Regions from separate parts of the Halalkalibacillus sediminis genome, predicted to be linked through region 2. Evidence: riboswitches for the same ligand, from Rfam matches in the RefSeq annotation. Region 2 holds a riboswitch; the other holds the start of a gene.
The links. Region 2 has a riboswitch for thiamine pyrophosphate ahead of thiT (energy-coupled thiamine transporter ThiT). Riboswitches for the same ligand answer to the same signal wherever they lie in the genome.

Region 1 (9,759 bases), on a different contig from region 2:
CCTCTAAATTATAGCCAGACGCTACATAAGACATAGTCAGTGCCGATCTGACTTCATCTATTGTTTCAATACCTTCTGATAAATGTTCACAGTTAGGGAAGTCAAATAATACAACTGGCCCGTCTGCTGGTATAAAGACATAACGTCCAGGGTTTCGTAACATAAACACTTGCATGTTCCTACTGCCTGTTGCGTACCTCAAATTGACTGGATCGAATAACACAATCCCACCATAACCTAATGATTGTAACTGTTCACGAACTCGTCCAAGTCGGTAGTTGCGCAATTTTACTAGATCGATTTGAGTTTTATCATGTCGAATACTCGTTAATTTATCCATAGTATTTCACCTCCTGTTGCATTAAGTAAGTTATTAACTCTCACCTAACTTATTGTAACATGTTAATAACTTATTGCAACAAGTTGTGACATTTCATCATTTACCGACCGATTTCTATATTATAATTAAAGTTAGATGGTACGTATTTCGTCTTGGAAAATTCGATTGGAGTATGATCTAACCCTAGTGTTAATCTAGTTATTTCGATCAAGGGATCCCCACTCATAATGCCTAATAAATCAGCTTCATGTTGGTTCGCTAGACAAGAAGTCACATTTTCTTTAATGGTTGAATAATTAACCATATGTTTTCCTAACACTGGAAATATATCGAAATAAGTGAAGCCTTCCTTTTCCAATATCTCTCCGATGTAAGTAGGTGTGAATAATTGCTGTAATCCGATTGGGATTCCATCTGCTATACGAATGCGTTCCAACAAATAAACATCAGTATGATCATCGAGTTTCAGCTGATGCTTTGCGAATTGGTGATTATCTGCCTGGTAAGCTCTTAACACTTTCACAGAAAATTCTTCTCCAACTTCATGATGCACAACCCCTGTGTTATTCACATCCTCCTCTGGTGCCGATTTTAACCGAGCCGCCGCACCTCTACGTGTTTCAATGATTCCATCTTGCGCTAAGTCCCGTATTGCCTGACGTACAGTCGTTCGACTAACGTTGTAATACTTCATCAATTGGCTTTCAGAAGGAATTGCGTCACCAGGGTTCCATTCGTTCTCATTTATGCGGTCTATTAATTTACTTTTAATTTGCATATATAATGGGATTTTTCTTTGATTTTCTGACATTTTCACTACTCCTATATTTATCTTTTGATTTAATCTTGTATCCTACTTCTCTCCATTCCACTCCATATAAAACTGGTCTAGGTATATTTCCATGAACCTATGTCTTTCCTCAGCAATTTTTAGGCCTGTCTCGGTATTCATCAAGTCTTTTAACTTCAGTAGTTTTTCATAAAAATGCTGAATGGCTGTTCCGTCCTTTTTTCGATAATCTTCCTCAGTAATTTCTTCTCTTGGTTTCACTTCGGGGTCGTGGATGATGTTCCCTGCTGAACCAGCGTAAGTGAAGCACCTTGCAATCCCAATCGCCCCAATAGCGTCCAGTCGATCTGCATCTTGGACTACTTTTGCTTCTAATGTGGAAGGCGTAGGTTTATTTCCTCCTTTAAAAGATATCGTGGTGATAATTTCGATAATCCGTTTCTGCTCTTTTGAGGGTATCTCCATTTGATCGAACCACTTCATCAGTTGATTCATTGCTCTTTTTGTTTTATTCGTCACTTTTTCATCAATCAGATCATGCGTCAAAGCGGCCATCAAACAAATAAAGTAATCAGCATTTTCTTTTTCCGCAATCTTCTTGGTAAGCTCGGTCACTCGATGGATGTGCCACCAGTCATGGCCTGTACCTTCTCCTTCTAACTGTTTCTGAACATATTTTTCTGTTTCCATAATTATTATTTGTCGTTCCATAAAAATTACCTCTCTAACTGTTTACAAATTTCCAAATGTTGATTATTCTAAGATTATAACAAACTGCATATTCGAACAAACACTAGGGGAGCTACATTTTGTGGCTGAGAAGGCATTGCCTGACCCTTTGAACCCGATCTGGATAATACTAGCGTGGGGAAGTGTAGTAGACTGTATGATTAATAAAATTGAAACCATACATGTAAACTGCATTCCCTTCGGAGTGCAGTTTTTTATTTTTAGGCTAAGTTAAAGTCCGTTTTTGATTTGAAAGGTTAGATTCAATACTACTTCGTTGGTTCTGACGAATTGTGAGCGGTGGCGACTCCTAGGGGATCAGCACGAGCTGAAAATCACGCAAAACTCGCAGTGGCGAGTTTTGGGAAGTTAAAGCCGTGCCCCCAGGAACGCGTCCGCCTTCAAGCAATTCGGCAGAAACAACAACAAACTTTAACAACGCTTATTTTTTAAAAATATTTTAGGAGGTTATTAGTATGAGTAATGATTGTGGAACAAGCAGAATTGCAGGGTGTCAGTTCACTCTTCACCCCATGACAGACAAATTTGTCGATGTAATCCTAGGGGCACTTGAAGAGGTAGATACTACGAATGTCTGGAAGGACACGGACGATGTGAGCACTTGTATACGAGGAAAAATGGTTCATATTTTTGACGTCACTAAGGCGATTTTCCTCCATGCAGCAAAAACGGGTGAACATGTAGCAATGAGCGGGACGTTCTCGATTGGTTGCCCAGGGGATTCTTCCGGCGATGTGTATATGGACGTAACGGATGAAGTATTGAACGAGGTAAAATCGAAAGATATATCTCAAAAAGCAGGCTGTAAATTCGCCCTTTACCCTATGGGCCGTGAAGATTATATGGATAAAATCTATGAACAAATCGATCTATCAAAAGCTCGAGGTGTTGATGTCAGTGCTTCCCACTATGCCACTCGTTTGGACGGGGAAGTTAATGATATTTTTCACACGTTAGAAGAATCATTCGATAAAGTACAAGAAAAAGTCTCACACGTAACGATGACTTTCACAATATCTGCGAATAGTCCATCGACGAAAAAATAGGGGGAATTGATGTGTTAGCAAATTGGAAGTTAAAAGAGATCGTTTTAATGTCCATACTGGGTGTGGTCTTTGCTTTAGTATATTTATTGTTTTTCTTTTTCGGTCAAGTGATTCGAAATATCTTGACTCCGTTCGGCCTTGCGGCATTTGGCTATGAGATCATTTTCGGCATTTGGTTCATCGTTTCGATCATAGCAGCTTATATCATCCGAAAACCTGGAGCTGCATTCACTTCTGAAGTCATTGCCGGGGTGGTACAGGTGCTAGTTGGTAGTCCTGCAGGTCCTGCGTTGATTCTTACTGCCGCTGTTCAAGGGGCTGGTGCAGAGCTTCCATTTGCACTGACTAAATGGCGAGATTATCGTCTAAGAATATTAGTCTTAGCCGGAGTATCTGCTGCCTTCTTCAGTTTCTTCTGGCATCTATATTCTTCAGGGAACATCATTTTAGCCCCATGGTTGATTATTGCTACGTTTGTCGTCCGACTGATCAGTGGTGCATTACTGGCAGGTGTACTCGGCAAATGGCTGAGTGACCAATTAGCGAAGACAGGCGTCGTGCGTGGATATGCTCTTGGAAAGGAGAAGCAAGAACAACGTGAAGACCGTGCAGCATAACTTTCAAAATCAACCACCATTAATCGAGTTGAAGAATTTCTCTTTCGGCTATGAAAAAAGTGAATGGACGTTAAATAATTTATCGTTTTCAATCAATGATGATGAAACCATTTTATTAATGGGGTCTAGTGGATCAGGCAAAAGCAGCCTCGCTCTTTGCCTGAACGGCTTGTACCCAGAAGCCGTAGAGGGATATTCAAAAGGTTCAGTCTTATTTATGGGCCACGATATTTCGGAAATGAAAAAGGGTGTACTGAATCAAAAAATAGGTATCGTTTTCCAAGATCCAGAGAGTCAATTTTGCATGATCACTGTGGAGGATGAGCTTGCTTTTACATTGGAGAACTTAAGTGTTCCACGTGAGGAAATCGATTGTAAAATCGGGAATATCCTTCAAACCATAGGGATGGAAAAATACAGACATGAGAAGATTCATGAACTTTCTGGAGGTCAAAAACAGAAAATAGCCTTAGCTGCTGTATTGTTGATGGAACCTGAACTACTCATATTAGATGAGCCAACAGCTAACCTAGACCCTGTATCAAGTCTTGAGTTTATTCAATTAATTGAGAGAATCCAACAAGAACAGAATATAAGTTTACTTGTAATAGAGCACCAAGCAGAGGATTGGCAAGAAGCCGCTTCTAGATTGATTGTTATTGATAGTAAAGGAGAAATACTTCTCGACGATAAGCCTGAATATATTTTCACCAACCACCAAGAGTTATTGAATGAGGAAGGTATATTTCTGCCGAAAGAATTTCAGGATACACCAGCACTCGCCTTTACTCAACCTAAACCTCGTGTATCATCAGAAAAAATTTTATCGCTTGAAAATGTATCTTTTTCAAGAAAATCAAAACAAATTCTTAATGATATTTCCATGGATATCCACAGAAGAGAAATCATCGCAATTGCAGGTGAAAATGGAGCAGGAAAATCGACTTTACTACAGATAATATCTGCCCTTCTCCCTATAAATGAAGGGAAAATTAACTTCCTTGGTCAACCCATTTCAGAATGGGGCGAAAATGACCTCCGTAAAAGGATGGGGTTCGTTTTTCAAAACCCTGAGCATCAGTTCATCACCGACACTGTATATGATGAATTGGCTTTTGGATTGCGGTTGAATCATGCAGATGATAAAAAAATCAATTCCACTGTTAGTGAGTTGATGCACTTCTTTCATTTAGAAAAAGAAAAATGGAAGAATCCGTTTTCGCTGAGTGGAGGGCAAAAAAGAAGATTAAGCGTCGCCACGATGTTGGATGAAACACCAGATCTACTTCTTTTCGATGAACCTACGTTCGGACAGGACGCAAAAACTTCTAGTGAATTAATGAAAAAAATGATCGAGTTGACTGAAATGGGGGTTGCTATAGTTATGGTTACACACGATATGGAATTAGTGGACCGTTATTGTGACCGGGTAATGGTATTGAATGAAGGAAGTATAGCTTTCCAAGGAAAGCCTAAATCACTTTGGAGAAATAACGAGTTACTGAACCGTTCAAGGTTGAGGAAGCCTCACCGAGTTCGCTTTAGAAATGATATGGATGAGGAAGCTGTTTATGATCTCCTCTATTAATCCGAGTGTAAAAGCTATAGCGGTCTTGATCCCTGGAGTTCTCCTGGGGTTCATGTTTGATATATTCACACCACTAGCCTATTTCATTTTCATCCTATTAGTGACGTTTACCATTTCAGGAATATCAATTGTTAAATGGCTCAAGATCTTCAGTGCATTCTTAGTATTGGTTTTGGGTTTCGCGTGGATGACGATGCTTTATGCCAGCGATACATACGCTGGTGGTGAAGTATTATTCGAAGTGTGGGAATTTGATGTAACAACGGGCAGCGTGATGATTGCGATTAGCTTGGCATTAAGGTCCATGTGTTTCTTATCGTTATCATTGCTGTTTGTGCTAACAACTGATTCGACGAAATTCATGTTAAGTCTGATGCAGCAATTAAAGCTTCCGCCAAAGTTGACCTATGGAATCTTGGCTGGGTATCGATTCCTCCCTACTTTCCAAGAAGAGTTATCTGTTTTGCGAAAGGCACACCGCATTCGCGGCGTGAAAAGATCTCGTGGCATTCGAGGGAGAATCAACCAGTTCAAGCGTTATTCGATCCCTTTACTAGCTAACGCTATCCGAAAAGCTGAAAGGGTGGCCATTGCAATGGAGTCTAAAGGCTTCACCGATGAGCGCGACCGTACCCATTATCATGAGATGAAGGTGCGAACAAGAGACTGGGTCTTCTTCGGGGCTATCGTAGGGATGTTTTTCGTTATCGTCATAACCTCTTACTCCCTCGGTTACCTAAATATATTTGGTAGGAAAGTTTAGTAGATATTGTCCGATAGGGAGCTCCCTATTGGACTTTTGTCTGCCTAATAAATCGTCTCGTGGATATCAACCTTTTCATAGACCTCTCCACCCGCTACTGCCATGCGATAGAATGACTCAGGGTTTCCAGTGGTATCATTCAAATAATTAATCACCAAAAAATCTATTTCGTCTACCTCGTTACTAAAAGCAACTCCAACCGAAAGCTCAAGTTTTCCGTCAGCAATTCCTTGAAGATCGACTTCATCTAATTCTGGAACAAACTCATAACCTTCTTCTTTACCAAAGTCATATTGGTAAATTTGCCTGTTCTCCATTGCTCCTCTCACTTCTACATATTTATATCCACGAAAAAATTCAACAACGTTTTGTTTCGTCCAGTTTAGTTGTACGTGCTGTTTAATGAAATCCATTTTTTCTTCCTTTGGTTGATCTGCTACCTGCTCAAAGTAGGTGCTAGAGTCATTACTTCCCGTTTCTCCATTTACAGATACTTCGCCCTTTCGCTTTTCACCAGCATCAACCTCAGCATGTTGCTTAGCACCAAAGGTAAGGTTTGGCTGTTCCGATTTGATTTCAGGTATCTGAACAATAAACAGTACTGCCATTAAAATGATGCACAAAGTTAATATAACAGGCCAAACATGCTTCTTCATCCTACGTCCTCACCTTCATTATCTATCATTTCATCCCGTTCACTCTGAAGGATGAAGTTATTTTCAAACAACCTTCGATTGATCGTGTCCAGAACAAAAAATATATGGGCTACCATCAGTATTATCAATCCAAGCGCTAAGATACCGACACCTATAGGTACCGAAGTAAATAGTAATATAAATCCAATGAATGTAATAATTCCACCTATAACCTGTAGCAATTGCCCAATATCACTCTTTTTCTCCACTTTCATGTGTACATCCGCATTACTCATTAAGAATTACCCCTTAAACAATATTCGTCCCTTGGTGAAAAAACATCTGCCACCTATCCTCATTCAACTTCCAAATCGAACTTCTGAGCGAGTATTGATTGTTATTTTCTTTGTATACCTTGAAAGTTACATGAGCAACATCTTCTGCAAGCCTGTTCAAGTGAAAATCAGTTAAATGCATGACTAACACTTCATCAGATGCGTTTGTGGCTTCTAATTGCTCTCTCTTATCAAATACTCTTCCAGAACTCCCGAACTCCACAAAATCATCAGCTAACAATCGATCGAAATCTTCATAAGAAGTTCTCACTTCATGGTTTAATAGATTCTTTTCAAGCCCTTCCAAATGCACTGCTAACTCTTCATCATTCCAGTCATTGTTCAATCCAGCTCCCTCTCTTCTACCGAAAGTAACTTTTCCACTCAGCTACCTCTATTCTTTTGCTGATATTTTCACATTGAAAACTAGTATATTCTTTGCGTAATCTATTGCTTCTTCGTAGTTTTCAAGTTCAAAGCCCCTTATACCATCATCGTGTGATTGATAACAAAATCCTACTACTTGCTCTTCTCCTTCTTTTAAAACCATTTCCTCGTCTGAAATAGAATGTCCCCCACGAGACAGACCCTCTTCAAAAACCGATTTGTCTTTATGCTCATTTCGAAAACTACCATGACTAGCCTTATCGGAAAAAATGACTACAGAAGAATCTTTGCCTGGATCTAATATGGAAAAACCCACTCGGTCATTCACCTTACCCTCTTGATAATAATTACTCAATTTAAACAAGGGATTTTCTTCTAATTTTACCCCGTCTTGGTAGGCATCGACCCACATTTCTACTTCTAAATCATCAGCGCCTTCCAACTCTAAGTCATACTCCATGATCACACCGGCATTCAGTCTGTTGAACATCTTCTGAGACTCCGAATCCTCAACGAAAGTGATTGTACCAATACCCCCGGAACCCGAAACTGAACTACATCCGGCCAGTACGAGCAAAGCTAATCCTAACATTATTTTCTTCAAAAAAATTCCCCTTTTATCGCTTTGTGTCTACTAATAAATCAGAAATTGTAGCTATATCCACATTACCGCCTGAGATCACACAGACCACTTTCTTTCCTTGTATTTGATCTCGCTCCTTGATAGCCGCAGCTACAGCCGTAGCGCTAGAAGGTTCGATCATCTGTTTCATCCGTTCTAAGACAAAGCTCATCGCCCATTTGATTTCTTCTTCCTCTACCAATACGATGTCATCTAGATATTTTTGTAAGATTGGGAAAGTCATATCTCCAGGTTGCGTTGTTCTTAAGCCGTCTGCAATTGAGTTTTCAGTGCCATTTACCGGAGTGATCTCTCCATTCTTCAATGACAAATACACGTCGTTGGCAATCGATGGCTCCACTCCTATAACTTTTATGTCTGGATTTGTTTCCTTCACGGCTGTTAAAATCCCAGAACTTAATCCCCCGCCACCTATAGGGATATAAATCACTTCCACACCTTTAACTTGTTCAAGTATTTCTAAACCGACAGTTCCTTGCCCTGCCATGATGTGTGGATGATCATAAGGTGGAACAAAAATACCACCATGTTGTTCAGCCAATTCTTTGGCCCTCGGGATTCTTTCAGCAGAAGTTGTCCCACAGTATTCAACTGTGCCATTGTATTGTTCAATCGCCCGAACTTTACTTTTAGTTGCATCTTCTGGTACCACAATAGTCGCAGGTATGCCTAATTGATTCGAGATATAAGCTACTGCTTGTCCATGGTTCCCTGAAGAGGCTGCTGTAATGAACTTTGCTCCCTCATCCACTGCTTGCTTCACTCGATTAGTTGCTCCACGGATTTTGAAAGATCCAGTTTTCTGAAGATGTTCTGATTTCAAAAAGATTTGTGCACCTATCTGCTCCGACAATTGTTCAGATTGCAGAATTGGTGTTTCATGGATTGTATCTTTAATTCTCTTTTTGGCTTCCTGAATTTCTTTTAAATTAATCATTTAATCACCCCACTCTATATTTCTACACACCCGTTTGCAATTCCTTTTACTAACAATGATAAGCTTTTCTTCCTGAAAATTATGTCGTTTTATGAGCAATAAGTATTAATTATATGGTATAATTTATTAAATATTTCAACATTCAGAAAAGAGGTGTGTGCCGCTTATGCTCAGTGACTTGTTGGTTAATGTTTCTATTCTGATGACTTTTATTTTCGTCTGGCATCAACTATTCCGAAAAAGTCCGCTAAAGCTTCACTCACCTCTATGGATTAAACTTTCAGACGGAATATTAGCAGGTTTGCTTGGAATCATTTTAATGCATTATAGTATTGCCACAAATGATATTACTATTTTGGACTTGAGACATGTACCTGTTGCGATTGTCGCATTTTTCGGTGGTATTGTTCCTTCACTGATTGCTGCGGGTGTCATTTCAATTGGCCGCTATATGATCGATATTAACTTTTCATCTCATGTAGCGTTGTTCATGATGTTCTTCATCGGACTCGGTGCCGGGATTTTATCCAAGTATTTGACCTTAGGAGTATGGAAAAAGTGGACAGTCATTTTACTCTACACACAGCTGATTTTCTCCATCGCTTTATATATCGTTTCACCTATATATTCGAATGTGCTTTATGCAGCATTCTTGCATGTAATATGCACAGTTGTAGGAGGTATGCTTGCATTCTATTTCACCCTATATATCCGAAAAAGCAGTGAGCTTTTTTTCAAATACCGTGAATTCTCGAGGATCGATTATCTAACAGGGCTATATAATGTGAGAACTTTTTATCACTATTATGATGAGTGTTTGAAAAATGCCCGGGACAATGAAGTACCCTGCATATTAGTGATGATGGATATCGATCATTTCAAAAAGATCAACGATACTCACGGTCATAAAGCCGGGGATGAAATATTG
Region 2 (9,759 bases):
AGATTCAGTGGAACAGAACCTGAGGACCCTGCAAATTGTCCTTATTCTTGTCGCATTCATAGCTATAATACCTATTATTTTTTCCGGGAGAGTACTATCTGATTTGATTGTTAGACCTATCAAATCACTTATAGAAACGATGAGGGACATTCGTGAAAGTAACACTTTCAAACATATAGAACTAGAACATCAATCCAATGACGAGTTATCTACGATGAGTAAAACTTTCAATGAGATGATGGATCTTTTAAAAGATAATTATGAGAAGCAAGAAGCCTTTGTTTCTAATGCTTCCCATGAACTTAGAACTCCGATCACAGTGATTGAAAGTTATGCAAATTTAGTGAAGAGAAGAGGGATGGAGCGCCCGGAAGTGGTTGGGGAAGCCATTGAGGCCATTCATTCAGAGGCTCTTCGTATGAAAGACCTTACTGAGCAATTATTATTGTTGGCTCGACGAGAAAAGGACTGGAAGTTGGATTTGGTGTCGTTTTCAATAAATGAAGTGATAGAAGAAGTTAAATCAAATATTGAGAGATCTTATAATAGAGAAATTCGACTTAGTGAAAAAACTGAGGCGACTATCTTTTCAGACAAACAAAAAATCAAGCAACTCTTATACATTTTCTTTGATAATGCAAGAAAGTATAGTGAGCGACCTATTTATGTGAATATTGAGAATGGATTAAGTGGAGTCAAGATTGTTATCCGTGACGAAGGTATCGGTATTCCGGATGAATCATTACCAAAAGTTTTCGATCGGTTCTATCGAGTAGATGAAGCAAGGAATCGCGAAGAAGGCGGTAGTGGTTTAGGGCTTGCCCTTGCCAAAGATTTATCTGAGGCACTTCACGTAGATATTGAACTGTCCAGCGAACTAGGTCAGGGAACGACAGTTATTTTAAACGTCCACTCATTTAATTCTCATTAAATTTTAATATTTTACTTTTATAATAAGTAGTAAAACAGAGTAAAGGACGATTCACATGAATAAAGAAAGAATTATATGGATGGTTGGTGGATCGATTTTAACCATAGTATTATTCCTCATCGGCCAACAATTTGTTTTTGGAAGTTCTTCTGCCGACGAAATTTCCTCAGATGAAGCCAGTGAAATTGTTAAAGATCGATATGGCGGGTCAGTTACTTCTATTGATAATAGTAGAGGTAATTATGTCATAACCCTCGAACACACTAACGGAATATATAGTATCCAAGTGGATCAGTCATCAGGAAGAGTATCTGATGTGGAGCAGCTAGAAGAATTTCAGAAAGAGAGCGATAACGAAGTTTCTGATTCATCAGAAGAACCATCACAAGAAAATCAAGACAATAAAAACCCAGAGGAAAGTGATGATTCAGTAACAGATAAAAACAATGACTCAGAAACCGATCAAAATGATGATCCACCAAGTGAAGAAAAAGAAGAAGACATGGAAAGTAATGAAGAGGAAGAGATAGAAGAAGAAAAGATAGTTGAAGTCTTACCTATTGAGGAAGCTGAACAAATTGCTTTAAATAATGTATCTGGTGAAATATCTCACTCTGAATTCATTGAATCGGAAAAGCCTTTTTACGAAATCATCATAGAAAATGATAAACAAACCTCAACTTTTCAAATTGATGCGCTTGAGGGTGAAATTATAAGCCGAGTCGATGAAGAGAAGAACCAAAAACCAACTGTTATTACGGAAGAAGAAGCCATAGAAATTGCTCTTAACGAAATTTCTGGTGAGGTGGAAGACATCGAGTTGAAAGAAGTGGACGGTAACCTCTTTTATGAATTGGAATTAGAAGTGGAATTTGAAGATGACGATGACGAGAACTACGTTATTCAAATCAATGCCATCAACGGTAAAATACAATCAGTTATTCAAAGTGATTAAACTCGCAAGTTATTGCGAGTTTTTTTCTATTCAATTAAATTCTAATCGTTTTCTAATTTTCCTATCCTTTTATTCTCATCTTGGGTGTGTATATTAAAGTTAGAAAGTAATATCTAACAGATCCAAGGAGGATGATTACCATGAAGCGTACAATAATCGCAGGGACACTAGCTAGCACGGTTGCAGTCGGAGGTGCCTTTAACGTATCAGCTTTAGGTGATTCTGCCACGATGAGCAAGCACAGTGAAAAAGGAATTGAAACTGAAGTGGACACTAACGTAAAAATAGACACAAATAAATTAATAGGCAGTGAAGAACTTCAGGATATTGTATTAAGTAAGATTGATGGGAAAATAGAAGAGATTGAATTAGACTCAAAAAGCGTGGACCAAGTCTACTTTGAAGTAGAAGTTGAAAAGCAAGGTGAAGAATTCAAAGTTTACGTAGATGCATATACTGGCAAAGTGCTGAAAGTTGAAAGTGACAATAAAGAGCAAGTTCAAAAACAGGATTCTTCCGCGGATCTAAACATGAAGACAACTGAAAAGCCTCCTGTATCAGATAAAAGTTCAGCGGAAAGAGATGCCGGGAAAAACAGTAACAAAAATGTAGCTAAAGTGAACAGTGAAACAAGTGTAAGCAGCAAAGCGACATTGAATGATAGTGAAGCTTTAGTAGAAACACAAAAGGAATCATCAAATTCATATAATGAAGAAAACGTATTAATAAGTCGAGAGCAAGCTTTGAACATCGCAGCTTCAGTAGCTCCAGGTAAAATCAACGAAATTGATCTTGATCAAGAATTTGGAACAAATATATACGAAGTGGAACTTGAAAATGGTGAGCAAGAAATAGAAGTTGAGATTAATGCTAAGACTGGTGAGGTAGTAAAAGTAAAGTATGACGAGTAATAAACAATGTCTTTGGGCGAGTCTTCGATAATGATAGAGGATAGTCATACTTAAAACTAAGAGGTTATTATTAATAATCAATTTCCAAAGAAACACACTTTGATAAGTGTGATGAAATAAAGGGGCCGATTTTATGATCGGCCCTCTTAATTTATTTAAATAACTTTCTTAACATTTTTCCAGAAGCTTTCCCTGCTGCGCGTCTTCCAATCCGTTTTCCTACACGACCTCTCTTTACAGCATCCACATCATTCCAAATGCGTAGAAACCTATAAAGCTTTGACTTCATCCCCAATATATTCACCTACTCCGTTCACTATTTCTACTTCAAGTATACAATCAAAGAAAAATAATCATCAAATATATACAATTTCTCATTTTTTGGTATAATCATTTTTAATTTCAAAGTAGGTGGTGAGAAAATGGGCGATTTCAAAATAAGAAAAGCTAGCAAGTCGGATGCATATGGGATAGCTTATGTACATATTAAAAGTTGGCAATCAACTTACAAAGACTTGGTATCCCAAGAATTTTTGTTATCTATGGACCAAGGAGAGAGAACAGAGCGCTGGAAAAATATTTTAGAAGCGGGCGAAAGCCATTTATATGTAGCTCTCAATGTGAATGATGAGATAGTCGGATTTGTCAGTGGAGCAAAGGAGCGGGAAGGGAAATACGAGGCTGATGGAGAATTGTATGCGATATATATATTAGAAAATTATCAAGGGAAAGGCATTGGTAAAGCTCTGACGAAACGACTCATGAACCTTTTAAAAGAAGACGGGTTTCGATCGATGCTTGTATGGGTTCTGAAGGATAACTCTGCTACCTACTTTTATGAAAGAATGGGTGGAAAATGTGTAGATAAAGAAGTCATTACTATTGCTGCTGATGAATTCGAAGAAGTAGCTTATGAACTACTGCTGTAGAAGTAGTTGAAACATCCAAGAATCTTAGTTAAAATAAAATTAGCAAAAAAAGCAAATGGATGTAATTAAATAAAAAGTCCACAAGGGGAGCCTTTTATCGGCTGAGATTGAACGAATGGTTCTGAACCCTTTGAACCTGTTAGTTAGTACTAGCGTAGGGATGTGGCTTTATCGATGGTGCAATGCTGGGTGATCCATGATGAAGCCTCCCGGGCATTGCTTTTTTTGTGCATTTTTTTATTACAAAAGGGAGGATTTTTCATGTACAAGAGAACATTGATGTTGGTTGAAATTGCCATCTTTGCATCGTTAGCATTTTTATTAGACACTATTCCTGGCTTACAATTCAAGCTATGGGCTCAAGGTGGGTCAATTTCACTTGCTATGATTCCAGTATTGATCGTAGCGATTCGTTGGGGAGTAAAAGCAGGATTAGTATCCGGACTTATACTGGGAACATTAGACCTTATTTTCGGAGGATATGTTGTGCATTGGTTCCAAGCATTCCTTGATTATTTTGCTGCTTTTGCAATTTTAGGTCTAGCAGGAATTTTTCATAAACAGTTATGGAGTGCGATAAATAGTGATCACTTTAAGCGCGCAACCACTCTAATGGTTGGTGGTGTGTTTATAGCGATACTTGGTAGATTCATAGCACATTATATAGCTGGACTTATTTTCTGGGGGCATCTAGCACCAGAAGGCCAACCTGTTTGGTTATATTCATTAATTTATAATGGAAGTTATCTACTACCAGGATTTATCTTATCGGCCGTACTATTAGCACTAATCATTAATACAAGACCGAAAATCATCTTTAGAGAAGCATAAAAGCGATCCCTCTTTCCCAGCAGAAGAGGGTTTTTTCATACATAATACTTTAGGTGAGAAAAAGTGAGTGCTATAATATTCCCAAAGTATTTAGGATTAGGGGGAGTTGGATGAAACAAAAAGATATAATTGCAACATTTTCAATAGTAGGGTTTGACCCAGAAACTGAAGAACTCGGTATAGCCGTACAATCAAAGTTTATCGGAGTAGGTTCAGTCGTACCCTGGGCTAAGGCTGGTGTTGGGGCAATAGCAACGCAATCATTGGCAAACACCTCTTACGGACCAAAAGGTTTAAATTTATTAGAGTCGGGAATGAGCCCTGAAGAAGTTTTAAAACAATTGACAGATCATGATGAAGACAGAGGTTGGCGACAAATCGGAATTGTAGATGGAAAAGGAAACAGTGCAACCTATACAGGGGATTTGTGTTATGAATGGGCTGGAGGCAAAAACGGTCCAAACTTTGCTGCTCAGGGAAATATTCTTGTTAATCGAGAAACAGTTGATGCAATGGAGAACACCTTTGAAAAATCAACTGGCCCATTATCAGAACGCTTATTACAAGCTTTGGATGCAGCTCAGAATGCTGGTGGCGATAAAAGAGGTAGACAATCGGCAGCGTTGTATGTCGTTAAGGAAAAAGGTGGCTACGGCGGATATAACGATCGTTACATCGACTTAAGGGTTGATGACCATTCAGATCCCATTCAAGAACTCATCCGTTTGTATCATCTGAGAGACTTATACTTCGGTGAAGTAGATGAGAATGACCAAATTTATATTTCAGATGATGTAAGAGAAATCATCATCCATCACTTAACCCGACTTGGCTACTCAGAAGGTGACCAGATCCTCTCAACAAATGAGTTTGAACAGTCTTTTGAATCTTTCGTCCATACTGAAAATTTCGAAGAACGCCATATAAGAAAAGATTATATTGATCAAAAGGTTCTTGATTTTTTAAAAAATAAATAATCAGATTAATTTTTATAAGACATCTAGGGGGTTATCAGATGCAAAAAATTCATGATTTCGAGGTTAAAAAGAGTAATGGAGAGTATGAATCTCTTCAAGTTTATGATGGAAAAGTTTTGCTTATCGTTAATACAGCAAGTAAATGTGGCTTTACTCCACAGTTTGAGGGATTACAAAAATTATATGATGAATATAGAGATCAAGGTTTTTATGTACTAGGCTTCCCATGTGATCAATTCATGAAACAGGAGTATGATGATCAGGAAGAAATTATGGAGTATTGCCAAACGAATTATGGTGTAGATTTTCCGATGTATCATAAAGTGGACGTTAAAGGTGATAATCAAGAACCTTTATTTAAGCATTTGACACAGGTTAAAAAAGGATTTCTAGGTGGAGAGATAAAGTGGAACTTTACAAAGTTCTTGATTGATAGGGGTGGAAATGTTCTTAGACGATATGCACCTCAATCCACCCCAGAGAAAATCGAAGCAGATATCCAAAATACAATTAATCAAAAAGCGAACCCTTATAATTAAGGGTTCGCTTTTTGATTATCTAATATAATGACTCATAAACAAGGATAAATTATCCTCGAAAGAATTGGTTATCGTGTAAGCACGATCATTTATTCTGGTGATTTGATTCTGACCAACATCGATTTCTGCAACAGTCTGGTTTTGTTTATCTTTAATTTCAAAAGAGTAAAGATTTTCTTCAATTTCCTGTTCAGTCTGATTCAATTCTGAATCGAAGATCATTCGAGCGAACTCACGAATCGCCTTTTGATTGGATGTCACATAGGTTTCGTTTCTTTCATAGTCTTTTAGATGCAATTGCTCCAACTCACTATAGGTTAGAGCTCTATCTGCTTCTAAGTTAGGATAAAAAGTTATAATCAAAGCGAAAGATATAAATGCTCCGCAGAATACCAGGGTGATAAAAGTAATATTTCTCATTATGGCAACCCTCATTCATCTTATTACTGAATATTTTATACTAATAAATAAAAAGGGTCAAAAGTTTTGGTAATAAAAATAAGAATTTAGACCTAATCTTTTTCTAAATATTATAGCGCGTTGGCCGATATATTAATAGAATATATTTAATAGACTGAAAATGAGGGGATGTAGAGGTGAAAATAGTAAGAAAGCTTTTTAAGGGCAGCCTTCAAAGACAGATCCTGATACCGTTTATCTTGTTAATTTTATTAACTGGAGCAGCGATAGCAGGTACGAGTTATTACATAAGTATGGAAAATTCAATTGATAATAGTGAGGAGAACGTTTCAAGTCAAGTCACTGCACTCGAGGGTTCTTTCCAATCATTATTTAATAATGTCGAACATAACGTCGAACGATTTTCCCAGGATAACATTTTACGCTCAAGCGACATGATGAGGAATGATATTTTTAATCGTTTTCGGGAGCTACAGCTAAGTAGCCCTTATTTCATGAATGTATATTTCGGAAATGATATCAGTGGAGACATGATCCTTTATCCGCAAACGAGTTTACCAGATGATTATGATCCAAGAGAAAGAGTTTGGTATGAAAAAGCTGTAGAAAATGAAGGAGAAGTTATTTGGACTGAGCCTTATGAGGATGCTGCATCGGGAGAGATGATTGTTACAGCTGCTCAAGTCAGTATGGGTGGAAGTCAGCCGAATGGTGTATTTGCAATAGACCTTTCCATTACTGATTTATTGAATTTGTCTAGTGAAATCAATATTGGAGAAACTGGTTATATTTCGATAATTAGTACAGAAGGAAACTATGTGCAACATCCGAATGAAGAGATGGTTTTCACATCCGCTCAGGATAGAACTTACTATTCGAATTTAATGAGTCAAAATTCCGGAACAAAACAATATAACGTAGAAGGTGAGAACAGATTAATTTCGTTCGTTACGAATGAAGAATCTGGATGGAAAATACTCGGGACAGTTCAGATGGATGAATTGCGCAGTCAAGGAAATGCAATTATTTTACCTGTATTGATTGTTCTCGGAATTGTGATAACCTTAGCTGTTATTATTGCTTTCTTTTTTACAAGGGGCATTACGAAACCGATCAAATCCTTACAAGATAGCATGCAAAAGGCTGGAGACGGGGATTTAACAGTGGATCCTGGGATAGATCGTGATGATGAAATCGGTTCATTATCTAATAATTTTACAAGTATGCTTTTGAATGTCAGAGAACTATTGAATAATGTACAAAATACTACACACCATGTCAGTGATTCAGCGCAAAATGTGGTGGCCAATGCTGAAGAGAACAGTGCGGCATCGCAAGAGGTATCTAATACGGTTCAACAGATTGCTTCAGGTGCAACTAAACAGGCAGAACTTGTCGATAATAACAATCGTTCCGTAAATCTTCTCTCAGAGCAAATCAACAGTGTGGTTGCTCAAAGTGAAAGAATTCAAAGCAGTTCAGATCAGTTATTGGCACAGTCAGAAAGTTCGATTCAAGCTGTTGAAAAATTACGTGAACACGCATCTTCGACAAATGAAATGGCAACAGATATGAAAGGTGCAATTGAAAAATTACAGGAAAGATCAGAGAGTATCAATGCTGTAGTATCCACTATCTCTGATATCGCCGGCCAAACGAATCTATTAGCTTTGAACGCAGCGATTGAAGCGGCAAGAGCAGGCGAATCTGGTAAAGGTTTCGCTGTCGTGGCTGAAGAAGTGAGGAAACTTGCAGAACAGACTGAGAATTCCCTTGAGAGCGTATCTGGTATGGTTGATAGTATGCAAGAGCAAACGAATACAATAGTTCATTTGATTGGTGAAACCGGCAGTGTGATCGAGGAACAATCTACCGTTGTAGATCACACACAAGACGCTTTCCAACAAACCTTCAACACGGTTAAGGAAAATAGTGATGTAGTTAGAGATATTATAGGAACACTACAAACAATGGTCTCTCAAAAAGATGATTTAGTAGAAAGAATGGGGGAAATAAGTACTGTAACTGAAGAAACTGCAGCAGGAACAGAAGAGGTATCTGCGTCCATTGAAGAAATGAGCGCCTCTATGGAGCAACTGAATCAGCTTGCAGAGGATTTAGAAAATGTTTCATCCAATTTACAAAAAGAAATGAATAAGTTTGATATATAAAAAAAGCCTCGGGTGTAATCACCCGAGGCTACTATTTTGAGATTATCAAAATTTCGAGAAAAAAATTTAAAAATCTTTCTTTAGACTTTCATCTTTGAAAATTAAGGCTGAATCAGAATAATTGATGGAAATATGCCCTCCGGGTACTTCTAATTCATTTTCCATTGAGGTAATCAACTCATCCAACAATTGTTCATCTTCGTCAATTTCCCCTCGGTTCAATGTGACTCTTATGATTGGTTTTGCATCTTGTCCTTTTACCGTAGGAACATCCGTATGATCAATTTGGAGTTGGTAGCCGATATCTTTCGGGTAAGTTAACCATAGTTCTTTAAGAGTGTCTTCCCCGTATAGCTCTTCTATCTTTGGTTCCAAGAAATCTTCTAATTCATTACCCCACTTTTCAGCAACGTAGCTATCTTGATAATTTTTTGTTTTATTGTGTCGGTAAATTAGAAATCTGAATCCATCCTCTTCTTCAGCAATTGCAGCATATCTGAAGACTCCGAAGACACCAGTATTATCATTGAGAGTATCTACTATCTCAATGTTTTCATTATATTTATCATCTAAATACTCGTCAGCGTTTTCTTTTAACTCATCTACTTGATCTGGATCTTCACGTAATCCCAGATAAGACAAATAAAAAATACCGATTAATAAGACAGCCATAATAACAACACCAGCAATCAAGGCTTTTTTCTTCTCACTCATTGTAGAACCTCTATTTCAATTGGATTTTAATTATATATCTAGCAATGCAAGTATAGTCCTTTTGATAAGACTAGTAAATAAAAAGTGCAAAAGTACAAAAAAATGTTAAACATTTTGAAAAATTATACTATTATTAGTAAAAGGGGGAAATTCGATGCAAAAGGTAGATAAACAAAAACAAAAGAAAATCAATGGTTGGCTAAAGTGGCTTTTAATCATACTAGCAATTCTATTAATTGTTATTGCTGGAGCGTTGATATATGCGAATAGTTACATAGACCGTTCAAAGGCCATGATCGAAGGGGAAATTACGATAGATGGTATAGAAAATACAATAGAGGTTATTCGGGACGATAGTGGTGTACCACATATCAGTGCTGA

Region 1: another riboswitch for thiamine pyrophosphate. It lies ahead of CEY16_RS10320 (YkoF family thiamine/hydroxymethylpyrimidine-binding protein); the one in region 2 lies ahead of thiT (energy-coupled thiamine transporter ThiT).

What each region holds. Positions count from the first base shown of each region.
Region 1 covers NZ_PJNH01000003.1:123,449-133,207, forward strand. The annotation lists gene CEY16_RS10305 (M24 family metallopeptidase) at 1-340, opposite strand, end outside; gene CEY16_RS10310 (GntR family transcriptional regulator) at 441-1,151, opposite strand; gene CEY16_RS10315 (HD domain-containing protein) at 1,194-1,841, opposite strand; TPP riboswitch at 1,916-2,018, shown strand; gene CEY16_RS10320 (YkoF family thiamine/hydroxymethylpyrimidine-binding protein) at 2,336-2,926, shown strand; gene CEY16_RS10325 (ECF transporter S component) at 2,938-3,543, shown strand; gene CEY16_RS10330 (ABC transporter ATP-binding protein) at 3,524-5,131, shown strand; gene CEY16_RS10335 (energy-coupling factor transporter transmembrane component T family protein) at 5,115-5,894, shown strand; gene CEY16_RS10340 (hypothetical protein) at 5,939-6,550, opposite strand; gene CEY16_RS10345 (hypothetical protein) at 6,547-6,825, opposite strand; gene CEY16_RS10350 (nuclear transport factor 2 family protein) at 6,839-7,210, opposite strand; gene CEY16_RS10355 (hypothetical protein) at 7,259-7,855, opposite strand; gene CEY16_RS10360 (threonine ammonia-lyase) at 7,869-8,831, opposite strand; gene CEY16_RS10365 (diguanylate cyclase) at 8,998-9,759, shown strand, end outside.
Region 2 covers NZ_PJNH01000001.1:253,764-263,522, forward strand. The annotation lists gene CEY16_RS01360 (sensor histidine kinase) at 1-931, shown strand, start outside; gene CEY16_RS01365 (PepSY domain-containing protein) at 987-1,886, shown strand; gene CEY16_RS01370 (PepSY domain-containing protein) at 2,027-2,797, shown strand; gene CEY16_RS15300 (hypothetical protein) at 2,949-3,092, opposite strand; gene CEY16_RS01375 (GNAT family N-acetyltransferase) at 3,220-3,726, shown strand; TPP riboswitch at 3,800-3,904, shown strand; gene thiT (energy-coupled thiamine transporter ThiT) at 3,988-4,557, shown strand; gene CEY16_RS01385 (DUF1028 domain-containing protein) at 4,668-5,534, shown strand; gene CEY16_RS01390 (glutathione peroxidase) at 5,573-6,073, shown strand; gene CEY16_RS01395 (hypothetical protein) at 6,089-6,493, opposite strand; gene CEY16_RS01400 (methyl-accepting chemotaxis protein) at 6,670-8,664, shown strand; gene CEY16_RS01405 (hypothetical protein) at 8,731-9,378, opposite strand; gene CEY16_RS01410 (penicillin acylase family protein) at 9,533-9,759, shown strand, end outside.